2 regions of the Psychrosphaera haliotis genome follow, and region 2 is predicted to be linked to the other one. Evidence: predicted binding sites of a transcription regulator. Region 2 holds the regulator's gene; the other holds the start of a gene.
The links. Region 2 encodes FNR, which switches genes on or off when oxygen is low (the NO sensors DNR and NnrR bind a similar motif). Its sites were predicted from a motif close to TTGATCTAGATCAA; they were not measured.
Positions count from the first base shown of each region.

Region 1: ABD009_RS12320 (DUF3149 domain-containing protein) is a predicted target of FNR. The motif match lies at 2,062-2,075, and genes of this name have one in related genera.

Region 1 covers NZ_BAAAFQ010000010.1:17,689-21,115, reverse strand. The annotation lists gene ABD009_RS12330 (XrtA-associated tyrosine autokinase) at 1-34, shown strand, start outside; gene ABD009_RS12325 (porin family protein) at 41-1,723, shown strand; gene ABD009_RS12320 (DUF3149 domain-containing protein) at 1,720-1,956, opposite strand; gene ABD009_RS12315 (TonB-dependent receptor) at 2,171-3,427, shown strand, end outside.
Region 2 covers NZ_BAAAFQ010000001.1:181,886-185,312, reverse strand. The annotation lists gene ABD009_RS00815 (heavy metal translocating P-type ATPase) at 1-675, shown strand, start outside; gene ccoS (cbb3-type cytochrome oxidase assembly protein CcoS) at 672-902, shown strand; gene ABD009_RS00805 (sulfite exporter TauE/SafE family protein) at 941-1,615, shown strand; gene fnr (fumarate/nitrate reduction transcriptional regulator Fnr) at 1,612-2,337, shown strand; gene uspE (universal stress protein UspE) at 2,434-3,357, shown strand; gene ttcA (tRNA 2-thiocytidine(32) synthetase TtcA) at 3,417-3,427, shown strand, end outside.

The DNA.
Region 1 (3,427 bases), on a different contig from region 2:
AGGTTATGGTTATTACTACGGAACTGGGGCATAACGCACGATGAAAAAGGCGCAGAGAAAAGGAAGTTCAAACCGCTTTGTTCTATCTGCGGTTTATGGTGTTTTAGGCTTAACAACGTCGGCACTGACGCACGCCACAGAAATAGAAATTAAACCGGTTATATCCTCTACCTATACTTATATTGGCGAAGCAGATTTTAGCGGCGTTAATTTTGATACGCCAATTGAAGAAGGCCATCAGGCGCTATTGCTTAGCCCTGGTATTTCTATGATTGCCACTGGACCAGTGTGGAACGGTACGTGGAATTTATCGCACACAAATATCAAACAACTTAATTCAGACATTGGTGATTCTTCTTACAGTGATGTTTCGTTAAATAACCAGTTTGGTTTTGTTAAAGACAGAGTGGTTTTGTCGGTCAATGGCAGTCGCCGTAATCAAAATATCGATCAACGTTTTGCTGGTGTGTCAGATCCTATATTTTCACAAGGTGAATACATTGACGTAGACAGCGGTACGGTGGGTTTAACGTTAAAAAACAAGTCAGGTTCGCACTGGCAAAACAGCTTAAGTTATAACTTTACCACCACTGATTACAACGAAAACGATTTAGAAGAAACCAGCAATAGAGCTATCAACCTTAATAAAGGTGATACGCAAAATGCTGAGCTGCGTTTAATGTTTGGCCGACAAGCAAACAAGGTTAGAGGCAGTTTTATTGTTAATGGTAATTCAATAAATAGAGATATTCGTGGTCGTCAAGATTACTTAGCCGCGTCGTTTAATGTGCAAGTACCAATTTGGTCTTCATTCGACATGGTGGTTAACGGTGAAAAAAGCAGAAACTCCATCGCGAATAATAATTTTGATTCCTCTAATTTAGACAATGAGTATTATGGTGCTGGTTTAGCTTGGCGTTTTGGCAAGCGCTCGTTTGTGGCGGTCACTGTAAATAAAGATTCAAAAGGACAATCTCAGTTTAACGACAGTGAAGACTTTGATGATACTTTTGTTGGCTATCGAGTTGTGTTTGAGCCAAGTAAACGTACTTTATTAAGTTATCAAAATAGTCGTCGATTTTATGGTGAGTCACATAACTTTTCTTACCGAAAAACCGGTAACAATTGGGACATCAATGTTGGTTATAGCGAAGACTTAGGCAGTACATCGCGTTTAGTAAATGAGGCGGTTTCTGCAGGCGTTTATAGTTGTAATCCGGCACTGACATTCCGAGAAGCTTGTATTCCTTTATCTGGTTTCCCTGAGATCCCTAACCCTAGCCGAGTTTACTTTGAGTTTTTTGACAACAACTATTTGATACAAGAAGTGTTAACTTTGAGTAAAGCTGCAAATGCGCAAATTACTTATAGAGGTAAAAAGAGCACTTTAACCTTGGCATATAGCAAGGGCACCCAAGAGTTTTTAGAACTTCAAAATGAAGCCTTTGGCAGTGAGCAGGACAGCGAGCAATGGTCCGTTTTGTTTAACCATAGAATGTCTCGTCGTACTTCATTTGTTACTTCTGTGAATGAGACTGACGTCACTTCAAATGGTACGAGTGGCAATAGAGAAGGCTTTCAAGCAAGCATAGGTTTGGAACGTAGGTTAACGCGAAAAGCGACGGGGAAATTGAACATCCGCCGTTTTGATAACGACGGAAATTCAGGAACTCAAAATCGAAAGGATACTCGGTTGGAATTGCAGTATACCTATCAATTTTAGTGAGCGTGTGAGTTAAGGTTTAGGCCATTGGTGTGGTCTGAGCCATCATTTTTTGTTTCTTCTTGCTGTAACTCTTCAATTGGAATTTCTGCGTCAATTACGTTTTTAATGAAGTACCAAGTATAAAAAACCATTAAGCCTAGTGTTAGGGCTAAAATTCCAAAGCTCATCCATAACACTGGATCACTCATAAAGTCGCGAAACATTGATTCAAGATTAAAGTCAGTAAACATAATATTATCTCCTAATTGGTATGCTTATACTTTAGGCTTCGCAGTACTTTCTTATATGATCTAGATCACACTTTTTTAGCAACAAAATCCCAACCGATTCAACTATTGATATAGATCATGTTTATTGGTTTAAAATTTTGAATATCATTCCATTTACATTGTTATGATATAGTGTATCATCGACTTACTTGATTCATTAGAAGAGAAATTTGTTGTGTCTTTTAGAAAGTTACTTTTATCTGGAGCGTCTGTTGCCAGTGCGTTAGTGGTGAGCTCAGCGCTTGCTGCCCATAATATTGAAGGTGTTGTTACCGACGGCAAAGGAAAGCCAATTTCCAATGCTAAAATTTCAGTTCACGGTAGCACTATTGTTCTTAAAACAGATGCCAATGGTCGCTTTAAAGTGATGGAGCAAGTGCAACATGCTGACGAGCTGCATATTGTTGCAGCGGGTTATAACCATGCCTCAGTAGGCTTATCGGAACAAACAAGCCTTTACAATATTGTATTGTCTCCTGCACTTATTGAACGAATTGACGTTACCGCTACGCCTTTGCATGGTTCAACATTAGAGTCTGCTACGCCAATTACTGTGCTGAGCGACGAAGAGTTAAAAAATAAACACGCGTCTACTTTAGGCGAAACGCTAAAAGGCGAGTTAGGTGTTCACTCTTCTTACTACGGCCCTGTTAGTAGCACACCAATTATTAGAGGCCTTGATGGCCCACGTGTATTAATAGCGCAAAACGGCTTAGATGTAGGCGATGCATCTAGAGTTGGTCCAGATCACGTAGTATCTACAGAAACCAGTACCGTTAAACAAATTGAAGTGTTACGTGGCCCTGCTACTTTATTCTATGGCAGTGGTGCTATTGGCGGCGTTGTAAATGTTGTTGATAATCGTGTTCCTAAAGCAATGGAAGAAAGTGCTGAAGTTCAATTGTCTTTTGGCGATGTAGCTGATGAATCTGAGTTTTCTGTTGCAGTAAATACAGGCATTGAAAATGCGATTGGTAGTAATGATATTGCCTTGCACGGAGATGGTTTTTATCGCGACAGCAGCGACTATAAAGTTCCAGGCAACCCTGAGTTACATGACGAGCATGATGAAGATCATGACGAAGATCACGATGACCATGACGAGCATGAGGAAGTTCACGGCTCACAACTGCTAGAAAATAGTGCTTCTCGCTCAAAAGGCTTTAACGTAGGCGCAAGCTTACTACTTGATAATGGTTTTGTTGGTATTTCTGTTGGTTACCTTGACCGTCTATACGGTATTCCTGGTCACGCTCATGCGCATGGCGAAGAGCATGATGAAGATCACGACGAGCATGAAGAAGACCACGATGAGCACGAAGAACACGACGAGCATGCCGAGGAAGGTTATGTGATGGGTGATATGCGCCAAACTCGTATTCAGATTGCTAGTGAGTTTAGTATTGCAAACTCTTGGGTTACGGGCATCAAT
Region 2 (3,427 bases):
GTCGATGTCGTTATGGGTAAAGGCATTTCTGGGAAAATTAACAGCTTAAATATTAAAATAGGCAGTGCTGAGTTTTGCGGCGTAGAAGCAAGTGATGTTAACGTTTATGTTGTGATCAACGATAAGCTTGTTGTGCGCTTTTTAGCGGAAGATAAATTGCGTGAGGACGCTCAAAAAACCTTAAACGCCCTAAACGAATTAGGTAAAAACTTAATCATGCTAACGGGTGACTCAAGTATTCATGCCGCTAAATTGGTACACCGTTTACCTCTAAAAGAAGTGAGAACTGGTTGTTCACCAAAGTTTAAAGCAAACTATATACAAGAACTACAAAAGCAAGGCCAATCTACTCTTATGGTTGGAGATGGGATTAATGACGCCCCTGTACTTGCAAGTTCCGATGTAAGTTTAGCAATGGGTGATGGTGCTGATATTACAAAACAAGTAGCCGATGTGATTGTGGCGAACAACTCCTTAAACGCTGTTGCTACTCTACTTGAAAACGCTGCTAAAACCCGTCGTATCATTAAACAGAATTTATATTGGGCGTTAGTTTATAATTTGAGTATATTACCCATTGCTATGATGGGTTTCGTTCCTCCCTATATCGCAGTAATAGGCATGTCCGCTAGTTCCATTATTGTCGTGAGCAACTCGTTGAGGTTATTAAAATGAATATCATCTACTATCTAATCCCAGTCGCTATTTTGTTTATGGTCATTGGCGTTATCGCTTTTTTTTGGGCAACAAAGTCAGAGCAATTTGAAGACCTAGAGAAGCAGGGTTTATCAATTTTAATGGATGACGTAAAGCCAGCTAAAACTGATTCAGGTGACGAAACAACAGCAGCTACAAAAACTGCGCCGTTAGAGTCTGCGTCAAGTTCAAAAAATGAACTTTAAATGTTTAGCCGTAAACATACCCCTGGCCAAATAACTCAGTGACCTTATTAATAACGGCATTCATCATGGGGCTAATGGGCGTTGCACATTGTGTTGCGATGTGTGGCTCTCTTTCTATGGCGCTTGGTTTTTCTGTTCCTCATAACAAAAGTTTTATTACCTATGCCAGTGTCATTAGTGTCTCTAGAATTTTGGGATACGGCTTTATTGGTTTTATCGCAAACCTATTTACTCAATCTTTCCTCTCAATTACTAATGGCAGCGTTCTATTGCTATCGGTTGTTTCAAGTATATTTATGATTGGTATAGGTCTTCACATCGCTAAGATCTCAAATTTTGTTCTTTATGTTGAAGTTATTGGTAAACGACTGAACAAATACCTAGAACCTTTAAAGAAAAAAATTCTTCCAATCGATAGCTTAGCAAAGTGTGTTGGCTATGGTTTGTTATGGGGCTTTTTGCCTTGTGGTTTAATCTATACCGCATTAACTTTGGCGTTAGTTGCAGAAAGCCCTGTTCACGGCGGCCTTGTAATGTTTTGTTTTGGCTTGGGCACTTTACCAGCTGTAGTCGGAATGACTGTCTTTAATAGCCAATTAAACCAACAAATGAAAAACAAAAAAAATCGGCTATTTTTTGGCGCTGTGATCGTTATAATGGCGTTATATCAGTTATACCTCACATACCAAAAGTTTACAGGATTACAGCAATGACAGGTACTAAGCAAAAACATAATTGTGGCTCTTTTTCAATTAGCTGTACCAACTGTAATTTAAGCCAGCTGTGCATTCCTTTTACACTCGAAGACAGTGAGCTGGAAAAGCTTGATGATTTAATTGAACGAAAAAAGCCATATCAAAAAAATCAAACTCTGTTTGATGCGGGTCAACCACTAAAAACCTTATTCGCTGTTCGTTCTGGTAGCTTTAAATCCTATTTAGTGGACGATGATGGTACTGAACAAATCACAGCCTTCCACCTGCCTGGAGATATTATTGGCTTTGATGCCCTTTCCACAAATAGCCATATTACCTATTCACAAGCGATGGAAACCTCAATGGTCTGTGAAATACCTTATACAACTATTGAAGATCTTTCAGGGCATATGCCCAACCTTAGGCAGCAAATAACACGTTTAATGAGTAACGAAATAAAAAGCGACCAATCCATGTTTATGTTACTCAATAAAAAAACCGCCGAGCAACGTATATGCAGTTTTATTTCCACCTTATCAAATCGATTTAGCGAACGTAATTTGTCGTCAACTACATTCAGGTTGCCAATGACACGTGCTGAAATAGGCAATTACTTAGGACTAACGGTTGAGACGGTGAGTCGAATATTTAGTAAATTACAAAAGCTCGGCATTATTGCTATTGATGGTAAGTTTATTAGCGTGTTAGATCTCCCTAAAGTTGAGAACTTAGTTAATTAAAAGAACGTTCATTTATTGATTTACTTCAATGTTTTCATAACCAAATTCTATTATTTTTACTAAACTTAAACTGTTAGGGAAAATTAAGGATAGATTATGAATAATTTTAAAAATGTTTTAGTTGTAATAGACCCCACAGAAGATGACCAAAAGGCGTTTTCAAGAGCCTTAGAACTTGCCGAAAAGCAACCGATTAGCATCACTCTATTTCTTTCCATTTATGATTTTTCTTACGAAATGACGACAATGTTGTCTTCAGATGAACGTCATAACATGCGAGACGCTGTAATTGCAGATAGAACTGCGTGGTTAGAAGGTTTAGTAAAAGAGAACGACACTGATATCAAAGTATTAAGTAAAGTTGTTTGGCACAATCGCCCCTACGAAAGCATAATCAAAGAAGTCATTGACGGTAACTATGACTTAGTTATCAAAGGAACGCATAGCCACGACACGTTAAAGTCCGTACTGTTTACTCCTACCGATTGGCACCTACTTAGAAAGTGCCCTGTTTCAGTGTTACTGGTTAAAGAACACGCATGGCCAGCGCATGGCAAAGTATTAGCAGCCGTTAGTGCTGGAGTGGAAGACGAACAACATCAAGACTTAAATAATTTAATTATTAGCAATGCAATCAGCATGGCTGACTTATTAGAATCTGATACACACCTTATGAATGCCTACCCTCCAACGCCTGTTAACATAGCAGTGGAAATTCCTGAGTTTGATCCTAATGAATATAACTCAACTATGAAAAGCTTCCATGTGAAGTCCATGGAGAGCTTAGCGAACAAACATCAGGTACCTAGCACTCGATGCCATGTGATAGAAGGTATGCCGGAAGATGTTATACCTAGAGTAGCAAAAGATTTAGACGCTGAGTTAGTGGTTATGGGAACTGTTGGCCGTCAAGGTATCACCGCTGCGCTTATTGGAAATACCGCAGAACATGTGATGGATAACATTAACTGTGACCTTTTAGCCATTAAGCCATCGGACTTTGATTGTCCGATCAAATAGTTGTTAAATCGGCAGGCATAGGTAAAATAGGCGCCCTTTTATATTAGACGCAGTTTAACATGAACAATAC